One region of the Halopseudomonas litoralis genome, then DNA from elsewhere that is predicted to be linked to it. Evidence: predicted binding sites of a transcription regulator. Region 1 holds the regulator's gene; each other region holds the start of a gene.
What was found. Region 1 encodes sigma-54, which starts transcription at its own class of promoters, with help from an activator protein. Its sites were predicted from a motif close to ANTGGCATNNANNTTGCTNT; they were not measured.
Positions count from the first base shown of each region.

Region 2: a site for sigma-54 is predicted at 1,864-1,883, ahead of fliD (flagellar filament capping protein FliD). Genes of this name have one in related genera too.
Region 3: a site for sigma-54 is predicted at 2,200-2,219, ahead of BLU11_RS19740 (pilin). Genes of this name have one in related genera too.
Region 4: a site for sigma-54 is predicted at 1,886-1,905, ahead of BLU11_RS11380 (pilin). Genes of this name have one in related genera too.

Region 1 is NZ_LT629748.1:277,210-281,403, forward strand. It holds gene ptsN (PTS IIA-like nitrogen regulatory protein PtsN) at 1-352, opposite strand, end outside; gene hpf (ribosome hibernation-promoting factor, HPF/YfiA family) at 369-677, opposite strand; gene BLU11_RS01415 (RNA polymerase factor sigma-54) at 791-2,293, opposite strand; gene lptB (LPS export ABC transporter ATP-binding protein) at 2,388-3,113, opposite strand; gene lptA (lipopolysaccharide transport periplasmic protein LptA) at 3,100-3,636, opposite strand; gene lptC (LPS export ABC transporter periplasmic protein LptC) at 3,623-4,194, opposite strand, start outside; gene BLU11_RS01435 (KdsC family phosphatase) at 4,192-4,194, opposite strand, start outside.
Region 2 is NZ_LT629748.1:2,273,405-2,277,598, reverse strand. It holds gene BLU11_RS11075 (flagellin N-terminal helical domain-containing protein) at 1-1,376, shown strand, start outside; gene BLU11_RS11070 (flagellar protein FlaG) at 1,450-1,809, shown strand; gene fliD (flagellar filament capping protein FliD) at 1,946-3,391, shown strand; gene fliS (flagellar export chaperone FliS) at 3,391-3,759, shown strand; gene fliS (flagellar export chaperone FliS) at 3,953-4,194, shown strand, end outside.
Region 3 is NZ_LT629748.1:3,844,701-3,848,894, reverse strand. It holds gene BLU11_RS18490 (histidine phosphatase family protein) at 1-61, opposite strand, end outside; gene BLU11_RS18485 (SEL1-like repeat protein) at 265-543, opposite strand; gene BLU11_RS18480 (IS5 family transposase) at 825-1,793, shown strand; gene BLU11_RS19740 (pilin) at 2,298-2,732, shown strand; gene ssb (single-stranded DNA-binding protein) at 3,198-3,698, opposite strand; gene BLU11_RS18465 (MFS transporter) at 3,727-4,194, opposite strand, start outside.
Region 4 is NZ_LT629748.1:2,333,366-2,337,559, forward strand. It holds gene BLU11_RS11370 (siderophore-interacting protein) at 1-472, opposite strand, end outside; gene BLU11_RS11375 (MarR family winged helix-turn-helix transcriptional regulator) at 485-850, opposite strand; gene BLU11_RS11380 (pilin) at 1,362-1,838, opposite strand; gene BLU11_RS11385 (tetratricopeptide repeat protein) at 2,109-2,594, shown strand; gene BLU11_RS11390 (sn-glycerol-3-phosphate transporter) at 2,696-3,178, opposite strand; gene BLU11_RS11395 (flavin prenyltransferase UbiX) at 3,238-3,843, opposite strand; gene mpl (UDP-N-acetylmuramate:L-alanyl-gamma-D-glutamyl-meso-diaminopimelate ligase) at 3,836-4,194, opposite strand, start outside.

The DNA of each region.
Region 1 (4,194 bases):
TCTTGAGTATCTGCAAATGCTGCTCGGTAGCCTCATGCGGCACCAGCAGTACGAAAATCAGGTCAACGGGTTCGCCATCCAGGGAGTCGAAGTCGATCTTGCTGTTGAGCTGCAACAGCGCGCCAATGGCTTCCGTACATTGCTCCAGACGGCAATGGGGGATGGCAATACCATTACCGAAGCCGGTCGAGCCGAGTTTTTCCCGGGCGATCAGACTTTCGTAAATGGCATCAGAATCCAGAGCGGTGTGCTGGGCGATCATCTTGCCGATCAGTTCCAGCACACGTTTTTTTGAGCCCCCCGGCACACCAGCGAAGGTGAGCTGGGGGGTGAGTATGTGTTCTATTTGCATGGTTCGCTTTCAAGTCCTACCGGGCATTGACGCCCTGTTGGCGGCCAATATGTTTTTCCTTGTGTTTGATCAGCTGGCGATCCAGGCGGTCGGCCAGCAGGTCAATGGCGGCATACATGTCGGTATGTTCCGCTTCGGCAACCAGATCGTTGCCGGCAATGTGCAGGGTACCTTCGGCCTTCTGCTGGAGCTTGTCCACCTCCAGAGTGATCTGCACGCTGATGATCTTGTCAAAATGCCTTTCGAGGCGGGCCAGCTTTTCGGTTACGTAATCACGCAGAGCATCGGTGATATCCAGTTGAAGACCAGTGATGTTCATTTGCATAATACTTCTCCTGATTGGCTTTATGAACCGGGGTCCCGTTTCTGGTTACCCCAATGGTGCCACTTCTCGTTTTCGTATTCCTTGACTCTAGTCGAATCTGCCTGTGTGCAGGCCTAAACCAGTCGTTTCCGTTCGCTGGATGGCGCGATATTAAGCGACTCGCGATACTTGGCGATGGTCCGGCGTGCCACATGGATGCCTTGTTCTTCCAGTAGACCAGCGATCTTGCTGTCACTCAATGGTTTCTTCGGATTTTCCGCCGCCACCAGCTTTCTGATCAGTGCGCGGATAGCGGTGGAAGAGAATTCACCGCCTTCGGCGGTACTGACATGGCTGGAGAAGAAATATTTGAGCTCGAAGATGCCGCGCGGGGTATGCATGTACTTCTGCGTGGTCACCCGGGAGATGGTCGACTCATGCATGCCCACGGCCTCGGCGATGACATTCAGCACCAGTGGCTTCATGGCTTCTTCGCCATGCTCCAGAAAGCCGCGCTGGTGCTCGACAATCTGGCTGGCAACCTTCATCAGTGTCTCGTTGCGGCTCTGCAGACTCTTGATGAACCAGCGCGCCTCCTGCAGGTGATTACGCAGGTAGGTATTGTCGCTGCTGCTGTCCGCCCGTTTGACCATGGACGCGTACTGACTGTTGACCCGCACCTTGGGTGCGGCTTCCTGATTCAGCTCGACGATCCAGCGATTCTGGTCGCGCCGCACGATGACGTCAGGTATCACATATTCCGCCTCGCCAGAGGCGATCTCGCCGCCCGGGCGGGGGTTCAGCGTCTGGATCAGCGCCACAACCTCGCGCAGCTGATCTTCCTTCAGTCGCGAACGACGCATCAGTTGGGTGAAGTCACGGCTGCCGAGCAGTTCGAGGTGGTCGCGAACTATGCGTTTGGCCTGCTCCAGCATGGGCGTGGAATCGGGCAATTGTTGCAGTTGCAGATGCAGGCATTCGCTCAGGTTGCGTGCGCCGACGCCGGTCGGTTCGAATTGCTGAATCCGATGCAGCACCATCTCGATCTCATCAAGCTCAACCTCGAGAGACGGATCGAGCGAGGCAAGGATGTCGTCCAGGGATTCTTCCAGATAGCCATCGGCGCTGATCCCGTCGATCAGCGCAATGGCTATCTGGTGGTCGGTGTCCGACAGCGGCAGCAGATTGAGCTGCCATTCGAGATGGCTCTGCAGGGTTTCGCCGGTACCGGTGCGTGATGTGTAATCCCAGTCATCGTCATCCTGGCTGGGCAGGGAGCTGGCGGAGGTCTGGTAGATGTCTTCCCATTGGGTGTCGACCGGCAGATCGTTGGGGATCTGCTCGTTCCAGTTGCCTTCTTCTTCACTGTGGCTGTGCTGGTCTATTGCATCAAGGGCGACAGGTTCGGGCAGAGCAGTGGCGGGCGCATCATCGTCATTGCCGGCAGTGTCAGCAGAGCTGGAACTGAAATCATCATCGCTGTCGTCGGCCATCTCCAGCATGGGGTTGGCTTCCAATGCTTCCTGCACCTCCTGCTGGAGATCAAGACTGGACAACTGAAGCAGTCGGATGGCCTGCTGCAGCTGCGGAGTCATGGTCAGCTGCTGCCCCATCTTGAGGACGAGCGTTGGTTTCATAGTGTTGCGGTTTACCTTGTGCCTGTTTCAAGCCATTGATGGTTAAAACAAAATCATGGCTATTCGCCCTAGCATGCCTGAATCCGTCGGGCTTTTACAAACGGAAGGCGTGGCCCAGATATACGTCCCGCACCAATTGGTTGGCAAGGACTTCCTCGGCGCCGCCTTCGGCAATGATGTGCCCGTCATTGACGATGTACGCCTTGTCACAGATATCCAGCGTCTCGCGTACGTTATGGTCGGTTATCAGCACGCCGATGCCTTTATCCTTGAGGTGCTGGATGATCTGCTTGATGTCATTCACCGAGATCGGGTCGACCCCGGCGAAGGGTTCATCCAGCAGAATGAACTGCGGATCGGTGGCCAATGCACGGGCAATCTCTGCACGCCGGCGTTCGCCGCCGGACAGGCTCATACCGAGGCTGTCGCGCAGGTGATGAATATGAAACTCACGCAGCAGCGAGTCGAGTTTGCCTTCGCGACCCTTGCGGTTCAGTTCCTTGCGTGTCTCCAGGATCGCCATGATGTTGTCGGCTACGCTGAGTTTGCGGAAGATCGAGGCTTCCTGGGGCAGATAACCGAGACCCTGGCGCGCCCGGCCATGCATGGGCAGGCGGGTGACATCCTGGTCGTTGATCAGGATGTTGCCCTGGTCAGCCTTGACCAGCCCGACGATCATGTAGAAACAGGTGGTCTTGCCCGCGCCGTTGGGACCCAGCAAGCCGACGATCTCACCGCTGTTGATCGACAGCGATACGTCCTCCACGACCCGGCGTGATTTATAGGCCTTGGCCAGGTGGCGGGCTTCAAGTTTCGTCATTGGTGGCCGGCTCAGTGCGTTTGCGTGGCTGGATGATGATTTCGATGCGTTCTGCAGAGTCGCTGTCCTGTGCGTCAGACCTACCGGCGTCCACTACCTGACGCTGGATGTCGTAACTGATGCGCTGGCCCTGGAAGGTATTGCCCGCCTGCTCGAGGAAAGCGTCCTTGATCAGCACCACGCGGTCGGCAGCTGCATGATATTCAATAGTCTGGGCCCGCGAGTCCACCGGGTTGCCATCTGCTTCGGGCGTCTGCCTATAGGTGGCGGGAGAACCCACGGAAACAAGCTTGCTCACTTCGCCGTTGGCATCGGCGGTCAGGGTTACACGGTTGCCGGTCAGGCGCATGCTGCCCTGGGTAATGATGACATTGCCGGTGTATACGGCAGTATTACGGCGGTCATCCAGCGTGGCGGCATTGGCCTGGATGCGGATCGGCTGATTGGCGTCGTCCGGCAGTGCCAGAACCGGCGTGGCAGCACTCGCCAGCAGGGCAAGGCATAGAGTTCTAAAGAGCGTCATGTTCGCCTCTTACATTGGACAGCAGCTTGATGCTGCCATCGTTGAAATTCGCTTCCATGCCGGTAGCTGTGGTCACGCCGTTGAGCGCTTCGATTCTGACGCTGCGGTCCGTCTCGGCAAGATGGCGGTCGGGAAAGATGGTCAGTTCCGGTGTCGACAGGCGTCGTGCCGATCGCCCGGCCAACTGCTGCTCGATCACTACATTCTGACTCAAAACCACCTGATCGCCACCTGCGCTCACTTCACCGTAGCGGGATTGTACGTCCCAGGGTTGCTGATCGTCTTCGCGGTAATAGAGCAGCTTGGGGTCGTCCAGTTCAGTGACGTCCTTGCCGACCTGATGGGCCGCGCGCACGCTGTGGAGATCGTAGACAGGCTGACCCTGCGCATTCAACTGGCGAATTTTAGCGTTATCCATGAAGAAGTCAGGCTGCAACGGGGCCTGCACCATCTGGGGAGTAAAGCTGGCTGGACGAATATTCCAATAGCCGACCGCGAGCGCCAGCGCCACGGCGAGCAGCCCCACACCGCCGGTGGACAGGTAGCGCGGAAGCTTCA
Region 2 (4,194 bases), 2.0 Mb from region 1:
TGAATGTTGGTGGTACGGTAACCGATATTGAACTGGCGCCAACAGAAGGTGGAACCGGTCGCCTTGAAGGTGCCGGCGGTGTTCTTGAGCAGATCAATGCGCACACCACAAATACCGGCGTAACCGCGAGTGTGGATGCTGAGACCGGTGCTCTGAAGCTGCAAGGTACTTCAGCCTTTAATGTTACTGGTGCTGGCAATAACACTGGCTTGGTTGCCGATGCCACTGGAGCTGCCTCTCGGAGTAGTGTCACCGGCACCACAAACCTGCGTGACGCAATTCTTGACGTAGGTGCCGCAGGTGACCTCACCATTGGTGAAACCGGCATCACGCTAGACGCAGGCGATACGCTGACTGATGTAGTCGGGAAGATTAATGAGCACACCACTACTACTGGTGTGACAGCGTCGGTGAATGATCAGGGCGAACTCGCACTGGGTTCGAAGGTTGATTTCAACATTGTCGCCAGCGCTACCAGCAATGCTCTGGGGCTGACTGAGGGATCCACCCCTAGGCCGGTCGAAGCAGGTGCAGCCTCCAACGGCGGCGCAGCCAAAGATGGCAGCTTCAAGCTCAACGATGTCACCATCTCCTTCAATAAGGGTGATGATATTACGGCGGTGGTGAAGTCGATCAACGATCAGACTTCGGAAACCGGCGTGACGGCTAAAGACGAGAACGGGCGCGTGGTGCTGTCTTCCTCTGATGGTAAGGGCGAGAGCATCGAGCTGGCTGATGATGTTGCGGGCTCGCTGAGTACTATCGGTCTGACCTCTGGCACCACCTCAGCCAAGCTGCAGGAAGCCACCTCGATCAACCTGAACGGTACTGAAGTCAAGCTGGCTGCTAATAGCGATATGGAAGCGGTTGCTACTGCAATCAACACTGCCAGCACCGGCGTCAGCGCCAGTGTAAAGAGTGACGGTACGCTTGAGCTGTTCTCGGGCAATGAGTCCTTTACGGTCAAGGACGGTGCTGACGGTACCGGTCTGGCCGCGCTAGGATTGAAGACCACAGTTGAAGCGGCACCTGAAGGCAAGTTTGAGGGTGTGGAGGAAGAGGTCTCTGTCTCTAACCTCGACATCACCTCAGCCGAAGGCGCACAACAAGCCATCCAGGTCCTCGACGGTGCCATGCAGCAAATCGACAGCGAACGCGCCAAGCTGGGTGCGGTGCAGAACCGCTTCGACTCCACCATCAGCAACCTGCAGAACATTGCTGAGAACGCTTCTGCCGCCCGCGGTCGCATCATGGACACCGACTATGCTGCAGAGTCTGCCAACCTGGCCAAGAACCAGATCATGCAGCAGGCGGGTACTGCGATGCTGGCTCAGGCCAACCAACTGCCGCAAGCGGTCCTCAGCCTGCTGGGCTAAGGTAAGCTAGCAGTATGACTGGCGGGGGAAGGGGCGACTCTTCTCCCGCTTTGTCCTGTGTGGAGGAAAAACCATGGATATGGGATCGCTCAACAACAGGGCTGGGGTGGGGGCTGTTGCGCCTGCTGCCAGAACGAACGAGATAACAGCCGTGACTGTCGCCCAACCGGCGAGCGAGACGCGGGAGAATGACAGCATGACCGAACCGGACCGCGAGCAGGTGCTGGCGGCGGTGGAGGAGATGCAGGAATATGTGGATGTGGCTGCTAGGAATATCCAGTTTCAGCTGGATGATGAAAGTGGGCGCATGGTAGTGAAGGTGACGGAGGCGAGTACTGGCGATGTTATTCGGCAGATGCCTTCAGAGGAAGCGTTGCGGCTGGCGGAGAATCTGGCTGAGATGAACAGTGTTTTGTTTCGGGGAGAGGTTTGAGGGTTGGTTCCCCCTCTCCCCTGGCCCCTCTCCCGCGAGGGGAGAGGGGGGCGTATTGGCACGATCTGTGCTTTATTGCTTGAGGTTTTCATTTTTGCAAGCGAAGCGTCAATAAACGGTCGCAGAGGGTAGGGTTATGGCAATTACCGGTATCGGTTCAGGTATGGACGTCAACGGCATGGTCAAGGCGCTGGTGAACGCGGAAGCGGCACCGAAGACGGCGCAGCTTGATCGGCTGGAAAAAACCACTACCTCCAAGGTATCTGCGCTGGGGCAGTTCCGCAGTGCGTTGTCGACCTTTCAGACTGCCCTCGAAAAGCTCAATGATCCGGCGCTGTTTGAAAAGCGCAGTGCTACTTCCAGCGCAGCGGATATTGTCAGCATCACAGCGGACTCCAAGGCCGTTGCCGGCAATTACAACGTGCAGGTATTCAACCTGGCGCAGAGCAGCAAGGTGGCGCTGGCCGGTTTTGATAGTGCCAGTGACGCCATCGGCAGCGGTACTCTGACCATCAATGCAGGCGAGGAGTCGCTGAGTATCGACGTGTCCGACGCCAGCCTGACCGATATCCGCGATGCGATCAACGCAGCGGGCAAGGACAGCGGGCTGAGTGCGACCATCGTCAATGACCCGAACGGTGAGGGCGGGGCGCGGTTGGTGTTGAGTTCGAGTGAGGCGGGCACCGGTAATGACATCAGCGTGGCGGTATCGAATGCCACTGGTGAGCTGGACACGCTGGCGTTTGCGCCGCCATCGGGTACTGAGGCTGATTTTGAACCGATCACCCCGGATGATCCCCGGGCAGCACGGGTCATCAGCTATTCACGCGATGCCAATCTGGCGATTGATGGTATCAACCTGAGCAGTGCCAGCAATACCGTTGAAGACGCCATTGAAGGTGTGACGCTGACATTGAACAAGGCGCAGTCGGAAGAGGCCCAGGACAATGCCGAGACAATCAATCTGGGTGTGACCGAGGACAAGGCCGGCGTTCGTAAATCGATCAACGACTTTGTCGATGCTTATAACAAGATGCTGGGGAGCGTGAATACGCTGACCAGTGTGACAGAGGTGGGTGGCGACGATACCGAGCCACTGGCTGCCGCGCTGGTAGGCGACGCATCGGTACGTTCATTCATGAGCGCCATGCGAAGTGAGCTGGGTTCGCCGGCCAGTGGTCAGGGTATCCGCATTCTGGCTGACTTGGGTGTCAGTACACAGCGCGACGGCACCTTGGCGTTGGATAACACCAAAATGAACAAGGCGCTGGACAATAACTTCGAGCAGGTGAACGCCTTCTTTACCGGCGAGCAGGGGTTGATGGCGCGGCTGGAAAACAAGGTGAAGCCGTATACCGAAAGCGGTGGCGTATTGGACAACCGCACCAAGGCGCTGCAGAACACCATATCCAGCGTGGATGATCAGCGTGAGGCGCTGACGATGCGCTTGACCAAGCTGGAGTCGCGCCTGTTCGCACAATTCAACGCCATGGACTCGCTGGTATCGCAAATGAGCAGCACCAGCTCCTTCCTGACCGCCCAACTCGACAGCCTGCCTGGCGTCGTAAAACAGGATAAATAATGAAAAGCCCCATCGACACCTACAAACAAGTCAACCTGGCCCAGGAAGTCTCCCAGTACCGCGCGGTTCAGCTGCTGCTTAATGGTGCCATTGAGCGCATCAAGCTTGCGCGTCATGCCCAGGCGACCGGTAATCCGGAGCGTCGGGGTGTGGCGGTGAGCAGTACCATCAGCATTATCGGTGCGCTGCAGGCGTCGCTGGACAAGGAGCTGGGTGGGGAGATTGCCGAGAATCTGGATGGTTTGTATGACTACATGACCCGCAAGCTGGCAGGGGTGGCATTGGATGAGACGCCGCGGTCGTTGGATGAGGTGCAGGTGTTGCTGGAAGAGATTAAGGAAGGCTGGGATGCGATCGAGCCGAAGTAAGGCGTTTTGATCGCTCCACACGCTCTACGTCCCGATTCAGCAGTGGTATTGTGGGCGTCGAGGGCTAGGCCGTAAGGCGTAGCGCAGGCGCGCTACAGCCCGGAAGCCCGCTAGCTTCAAAATTCCCCCTCAAGTTTCCCACCCGCTGCCGATAACTGAAGTATCTGCAACAGATCTTCAGGAAACCTGTCATATGAATGCCTACGCAATGAAGCAGTACCAGACCGTCAACGTTAACGCTCAGGTGAGTGAGGCTGACCCGCATCGTTTGATCCAGATGCTGCTGGAAGGCGGGTTGCAGCGCATTGCGCAGGCCAAGGGTGCGATGGAGTACGGTAATATCGCGCTCAAGGGTGAGCTGATTGGCAAGGCGATGGGCATTATTGGTGGCCTGCGTGAGGCGGTGGATACCGAGAAGGGTGGCGAGATTGCGGC
Region 3 (4,194 bases), 420 kb from region 1:
GATCATAGTTGCTGGAGCCGAATGAAGCCTGGCCGTGGCGTACAAAATAGATCTCAGACATGCAGGGTTCCACTTGTTGTTCCGGGTAGTCAGGCAATCACGGCCCGATAAACCCTGATGCTAGCGGCAATGCGTCATCCCGGGCAACCGGGTGCCGGTCGCATCAGCGTGGCTGATGGGCGAGCATTGCTGGTGGCACACGCGCCAAGAATGTACCTCTATGGTTTCTCACGGCAAGTGACTCAAGCCCTTCACTCCAACTGCTCAACTATTGGTAATCGCCGCCATCTGCGCCTGCGCAATCGCATGCCCAGCACCGGCAGCCTTTACGCGCCACAGCATCGCAGTGCTTTCACACCGTTCAACCCCATTACCCTGCTGGTACAGCCCACTCAGATAATGCATGGCATCGGCGTGCTCCTGCTGCGCAGCCAGATTGAACCAGTACGCGGCCAGATCAGCACGATCCTGCTCAAGAAACACCAATGCCAGATCACATTGCGCCTCGCTATCGCCGCTGTCCGCCGCCAGGAGCAGCGCCAACCCATCCGCAGCCCCCCCCCAGAAAACGAAGAAAGCGTCACACAGAGCCGCGGGGCAATATCTGCAAAGGCCACCATCACCCTTCCCCGCTCATCCATACCCTGACGCTGCACACTGCCACTACCCAGCCAGCGCCACAAGGTACGTTTACTGACACCCGTCACAGCAGCGGCAGTGTCCACGCTGACCAGTTCATTCACTATCGTTTCTCCATTAAGGAAGGTCTGAAAAAGACTTCCTGAAAAGGTAAAATGCGTCAGCGCCATTTTCGAGACCACCGCATGAAACAGATGAGCTTTGCAGACGCCGAATACGCTGGTAAACGTAAGCAGACCCGCCGTGAGCGCTTTCTGCTGGAAATGGATCAAGTGGTTCCCTGGAAGCCATTGCTGGCGCTGATCGAGCCGCACTATCCCAAGGGCGAAGGTGGTCGACCTGCTTACCCGCTCGACGCGATGCTGCGAGTTCATCTGATGCAGAACTGGTTTGGGTACAGCGATCCAGCGATGGAAGAAGCGCTGTATGAAACCACCATCTTGCGACTCTTCGCGGGCCTTCAACTTGATCGCATTCCGGATGAAACCACTATTCTCAACTTCCGTCGGCTGCTGGAACGCTACGGCCTGTCCACGGCGTTGTTCGAAGTGGTCAATCGTTACCTGGGTGAGCACGGGCTAATGCTGCGCCACGGCACCGTGGTCGATGCAACCATCATTCATGCACCCAGTTCGACCAAGAACAAAGAAGGTAAGCGCGATCCTGAGATGCATCAGACCAAGAAGGGTAACCAGTATTATTTTGGCATGAAGGCCCACATTGGCGTTGATGCTGAGTCAGGGCTGGTTCACAGTCTCGTGGGGACGGCGGCCAATGCGGGCGATGTTACTCAGGTAGACAAGCTTCTGCATGGCGAAGAAACCCATGTATGCGGTGACGCCGGCTATACCGGCGTTCAGAAACGGGATGAACACAAAGGGCGCAAGGAGGTGGTCTGGTCGATTGCGATGCGCCCAGGCAAGCTCAAGACATTGAGCAAAACCAAGCTGATCGAGAAAGGCTTGCGCCGAATCGAGCGGGCCAAAGCCAGTACACGAGCCAAGGTCGAGCATCCGTTTCGAGTGATCAAATGCCAGTTCGGATTCACCAAGGTGCGCTACAAGGGCCTGGCGAAGAACACGGCCCAGTTGCATACCTTGTTCGCCCTGGCCAACCTATGGATGGCCCGAAAACAGCTGTTAAGTGCAGGATAAATCCGCCCGGAGTACTGGGTACAGCGGCCTGGATGGCCGAAAAGGGGCTGCAACGCGCTGAAAACGCGACTGAGGGCGATGAAATCGTTCCTGAAATGTTTTTTTTGTGAGCCGAGGTCATAATCGCCGCCCATATGGCCGGTATTTCAGACCTTCCTTAACTATTTATAAACGGATAACCAAGAGTGTGACACTCAACTGTGTCACACCTATTTACTGTGACATATATATCAATGTCATACCCAGCGACCATGACACCCTGCCAACCCGTAACTTTGCAGACACCCAATGCAACTGGTAAGGAATGTAACGAAAAACACCTGACATGACTATAACCCCGACTCTATAAGGGCCAGGGCACGCATCCAACAAGATACTCAGCACCCCTTACTCGTATTAAATGAGGGCTGGCACAACCCTTGCTATTTCTCTGACAGGTTTAACGGTACAGGGATTGTCCCGAACCGGACCTGACTTATATTCAAGGAGAATGGCATGAAAACCATGCAGAAGGGTTTTACTCTTATTGAACTGATGATCGTTGTGGCGATTATTGGTATTTTGGCCGCGATTGCGCTGCCGGCTTATCAGGACTATACGGTTCGCGCCAAAATGTCTGAAGTAATTGGATTCGCATCTTCCGCACGTACCGCGGTAAGCGAATGTGCGGTTGCAGAAGGTGGATTAGCCAACTGTGGCGATGGGGCTTCCGGCGTTGATGTTACTGAAATGGCAGCAGCAAGTGATTATCTGACCAGCGTTGCAATTGCAGCGGGTATAATCACTTTAGAGCTGGACTGGTCCGAGTTGGGTGGAAGCGGTACCGGCGACCTGGTTTATACTCCCACCTACTCCGCAGGTGGCGTGGCTTGGGAGTGCGGCATGAGCGTAGCCGATGACTATAAATATGTGCCTAACGCATGCCGTAACGCACCATAATATCAACTTCGGAGCAATAAGGGTCCAAGCACATACACTTTACAAGAATTTTCTGACCTAATTACTCCAAACTAAAACAACAATCCCCGGCTCGCCGGGGATTGTTGTTTCTGGGACTTAAAGCATCAGCGATACATCATCTTAGAGAGGCTGGCCGGCAGGGCTCGCCCTTCGGGCCAGCCTACGATTGTTCTCCGCTTCGCTTGTTCCGCGAGGGGAAAGAGGGAAAACCGCTCCGATGCTGATATGCATGATTTACTGTGGTTTTTCCCCGAGGTGGTGTAGCGCGCCTGCGCTACGTCAGTGGCTTGCCTGATACTGCGGTATTTGCTGAACGCTGTCGTCGAGCAGACCCCCGGCAACCCAGACCTCGTCGTACTCCAGAGGCGCAAGCGCTGGCGAATAAAGCAAAAGCCCCGGAAAATCCGGGGCTTTTGGGGCACAGCATTCAGATCAGCTTCCGAATCAGAACGGAATATCATCATCAAAGCTGTCGTAATCAGGCATCTGCTGCGCCTGAGGTTGCTGCGCTGGCTGCTGAGCCTGCTGTTGCGGCGCTGCCTGACGCTGAGGTGCCGGGCGCGACTGCTGCGGGCGCGGAGCCATGCCTTCGCCGCCCTGGGGGCGGCCGTCAAGCAGCTGCATCTGACCGCCGATATCAACCACGATCTCGGTGGTGTAGCGCTTCACGCCGTCCTTTTCCCATTCGCGGGTCTGCAAGCGACCTTCGATGTACAGCTTGGAGCCCTTGCGCACGTATTCGCCGACGATTTCCGCCAGGCGGCCGAAGAACACCACCCGGTGCCACTCGGTACGCTCTTGCTGCTGACCGGACTGCTTATCCTTCCAGCTGTCGGTCGTCGCCAGGGTGACGTTGGACACCGCATTGCCGTTAGGCATGTAGCGTACTTCCGGGTCCCCACCCACGTTACCGATCAGGATTACTTTGTTGATGCCTCTGGCCATGCTCACTCTCCTCGGGTGTCTGGTGTATTCAGACCGGATTGACGATCCGGTCCAGTTGTTCGCGATCCAGCACCTGTGTATCGACTTTGATGTAAGCGGCTGCTTCCTCAGCCACGATAACTGCCTCGGCCACTCCCGGTACGTCCAGTATTCTCCGGTGCAACGCCTCATCCCGAACCAGCGTCGGGGCCAACGCCAGGCGAAGGCTGGTAACGTACGGAGGCTCGGCCATGGTAACACCAATTCCGAACCAGGACAGCGCCAGCAATGCGCAGCAGACGAACACCCCGATCAGGCCGAAGCTCCCGTAAACCGCGCCACCCAGCACACCACCGAGGGCCGCGCCGGCGAACTGGCTGGTGGAATAGATGCCCATGGCCGTACCCTTGCTGCCCGCCGGTGCAATCTTGCTGAGCAGAGACGGCAAGGTCGCCTCCAGCACATTGAAAGCAACAAAAAACAATACTATGGCGGCCACCAGCCAAGGTAACGAATC
Region 4 (4,194 bases), 1.9 Mb from region 1:
GCGGATGTTCGAGAGTCTGGATATCACCTTCCTCGGCAACCTCAATCACCGCATAGCCTCGTGCATCAGCCGGCAATTGCTCGATGCTGACACTCATCGCCGGTAGCGCAGTCATATCGCCCGCCAGCAGGAACCAGTCCGCGCTATTATCCACCAGCTTCTTCGGGCCTGGCCCGCCAACGCGGATGTCATCGCCTGGGCGCGCACTCTTCGCCCAATTGGAAGCCGGCCCGCCATCGCCATGTATCACGAAATCCACATCAAACTCGCCGGCGCGCTGATAGCGTACGGTGTAGGTGCGCATCAGATCTTTGCCGCCGTCCTCCCCTGGAAAAATCAGTTTGATATAGGCGCTTTCCTGATCCGCCGGGAAGGTGGCGATCTCGGCACCGCCCAGGGTGAGCCTGAGCATGTTCGGCGTAATATAGCGCGAAGCAATGACCTGCAGAGTACGAGGTGCTGGACGAGACATGGTACCTCCTGATTAGTCGTTAAGATTATCGGTTATCTGATTGGCAGTCCTGATGAAAGCCTCGATCTGCTCCTCGCTAAGGCCGCGGGTCATGCGCTCGGCGGTCGCTGATTCCAACTCCGCCACGTGCAACATCAGCGCCTGGCCCTCGGCGCTGAGCTCAAGCAACTGGCTGCGACCATCTTCCGGATTGCCGCGCTTGACGATCAACCCCGCGCCAAGCAATTCGTTGAGCACCCGGGTGACCTGCGCTTTGTCCCGCTGCATCCGCACCGCCAGCAACTGCGCAGTGCACTTGGGTATTAAGGCAACCCCCTTCATCGCGCGCACATGAGTAACAGGTAGGTCGACGCCCGACGCCTGCATAGCCCGCCGCATGTGCGACCTGTAAGCGTGGGTTAATTGCTGAAGCGGATCAGCGAGGAAACGGTGTTTCATAGCGCACCTATTTGGTTGACAGGGTCAACTTATAGGAAAAGATTGACTATATCAACTAAATCCTCGACACATTGGCAAGCCAAGTTGTCACATCGTCCAGCGTCTGGGCATCCAGAATGCTATCTGCCACGGCTCCAGCTCGGCAGAGGTTGCCTGCTGCGGGCTGTGAGTAGAGCGGGCCAAAACGGCGGGGCAGCTGACGATGCAAGACGTAAATGTACCTGAACTAATCCCGGCTCTACGCTTGCATGTTGGGCTTAAACTTCGAGCAACCCCGACTCCACAAACAATAATCCCCGGAGAGCCGGGGATTGTTTTTAAAGTCAGGCCGTAAATGTACCTGACCTCTTTATGCTAATCCCCGGCGAACCGGGGATGTCGTATAACAGAGGAGCCGAACAAATCAGCAAGTCAGAAAAGAATATTCATCTCCAATTAGCTCACACTTAACTTAACCGCGACAAGAGCCAGGAAGAAACTTCTGGGGAATTGTGGTACCGTCAGTCGCACTACCACAGCGCCATGCTTGAATAGTGCCTCCGGCAGTTGGTGCCGCGGTCATACCCGTATCAGAAAAAGGCTTGAGGGTCAGAACGTTAGTATCAATATCTGAGTTAATCCCCTGAGCAGTAACAGTGATCATTCCATCATCATCGGTTACTACAGATGTAACATAGTTAGAAATCTCAGTCGCTGTCGTGTCGCTCTCACAGCCCCAGTCTCCCGCGCCCGGCAAGGTACTAGCGCTCTGAACTACTTCAGTAATAGTAGTGCGGCACGCTGACGCCGCTAAAACCACTTCTGACATCTTTGCCCGCGCCGTATAATCCTGATAAGCCGGCAACGCAATCGCAGCCAAAATCCCGATAATCGCTACAACAATCATCAGTTCAATAAGTGTAAAACCTTTCTGCATTTGAGCTTTCATTTCTCAACTCCATTTGTATGTGAGATAGCCTTTGGGCTGATAGGCTCAAAGCAGCTTCCGTGCCAGCTTGGCATTCCCGTAGACAATCAAAGCTCTGCGCCATGCTAGACGTGGCCTGGAGAGTGCATGGAGCTTGTACGGCAGGTGGGTTGGTTTGCTATTCTGCGCTCCGTAGCTCTTGAAGGCTCACGCTGGCACACCAACCACTACGCCAACAATCTGTAATGGCATGACAACCTCTATGCCAAACCATCACTGTAGGGATAAAACGTGAACGCAATCAGTTTGGACTCCGCCATCATTGTCACCGAGATAAGCAAACGCACCTTGTGGCGGCGGTTGACTGACGGGCAGATCGGGCGGCTGGAGAACGATACGCGCGGCCGGGCCATGTTGGACTTTGATGATCTGGTGCCTTTGCTGTGTATTTCGGTTGCGCCGGAGGATTACGAGCTGTTCATCAGTGCCGATGCAGGTGATGCCGATGCGCAGAATGATCTGGCTCAGTTGTTTCTCTACGCCGGTAAACCCGAGATCGCTCTATATTGGCTGCAGTCAGCTGTCACCGCTCCGCAGTCAGTAGTCAGCGTGGATGCGATGCATAACCTTGCAACGCTTTATTTCCAGGGAATTGGCGTGCCGCAGGATGAAAATACTGCGTTGATGTGGTTGGCCAAGGCGGCCTCACATGGGCATGTTATTGCGGAGCAGCAAATGAATGCGTTAATGCAGCGGGCGGTTAAAGTGGAGGGGTGAGTTGGTGAACCCGGGGCGCCCTACGCACGCCGTCGCGCCGAGGCGGCCCTTCTACAACAGACTGGCTCGCGCCGGAGCGCCTTGCACTTGCGTCATGTATTTCACAACTTGAAGCCCACGTTGACCATGGTTGCTGCTGTACCCAGTAGCACCACATCCACCCCTAGCCTGCGATAACTGGCCCCGAGCGAGGGGATCGCGGCTGGTGCTATGCCGAAGCGGTTGAAGGGGATCTTGTCGCGGTATTCACCCCGGTAGCCGTGCAGCAGTCCGGCGGTGAGTTTGGCGTTGAATGGCGTGCCGGCAAAGTCGAAGCGCTTTCCGACATAACCATAATGGGACCGCCCACCAAAGGAGTGACGGAAGGTTGCCGCCCCCCACAGGTAGCTGTCATCCCTATGCCGTTCAAGGCCAATCAGGTTCTGGTTGTTGTTATGCTCGGGGGCTGGGCTGAAGTGTTTGGTCCAGACGCTGCCCTGAACATACCAGTACGGCTGGGAGTCAACCGGCCCAGCCAGCTCTCGCAGGGCTGTCGGGATATCCCGTGTCTGCGCGGAAGCATGATCGCTTACCCCGCTCGCCATTGTATTACCCACAACCACGCACAATGCCAGGCCGCAGCCGACAACAGACCAACGCCCCATCACTCCCCCCAACGCGGCATCAGTGTCTGCTCATATCCCAGTTGATTGAGTATCCGCGCCACCACGAAGTCCACCAGATCATTGATCGACTCGGGCCGGTGATAGAAGCCGGGGCTGGCCGGCAGGATCACTGCGCCCATGCGGCTCAGTTTGAGCATGTTTTCCAGGTGGATGGTGGAATAGGGGCTTTCTCGGGGGACCAGGATCAGTTGTCGGCGCTCTTTGAGTGCTACGTCAGCGGCGCGCTCGATCAGGTTGTTGCTGGCGCCGGTGGCGATGGCTGACAAGGTGCCGGTGCTGCACGGGCAGACGACCATGGCTGAGGGTGCGCCGGAGCCGGAAGCGACCGGAGCCATCCAGTCCTGCTTGCCGTAGACGCGAATCTGCCCTGGTTTGGCGTTGTAGCGTTCGGTCAGGAACTGTTCCAGAGCCTGGGGCTTGGGTGGCAATTGCAGTTCGGTCTCGGTGGCCACGACCAACTGTGCGGCCTGGGAGATGAGAAACAGCACCTGCACTTCGGCCTGCACCAGACATTCCAGCAGGCGCAGCGCGTACTGCGCGCCCGACGCGCCGGTCACTGCCAGCGTCACTCTCCGCTCAGCCATGTTTCATCTCCAGCGCCTGCTTCATGCGTTGATGGATGCCGCCGAAGCCGCCGTTACTCATGATCACGATGCGGGTGCCGTGCGCGGCGCGGGTCACCACCTGATCAATGATGGCGTCGATATCGGTCATCACCTGCGCCGGAACCGGGCTTTGTTCAACCACGCCGTCCAGCGACCAGTCCAGCCCAGCCGGTTGGTACCAGATGACCTCGCTGGCATTTTTCACACTGGCTGGCAGCGCTGCCATGTGGCTGCCCAGGCGCATGGTATTGGAGCGTGGCTCGATGACAGCAATAAGCTGCTTCTCACCGATCTGCGCGCGCAATCCAGCGAGCGTGGTCGCTATGGCGG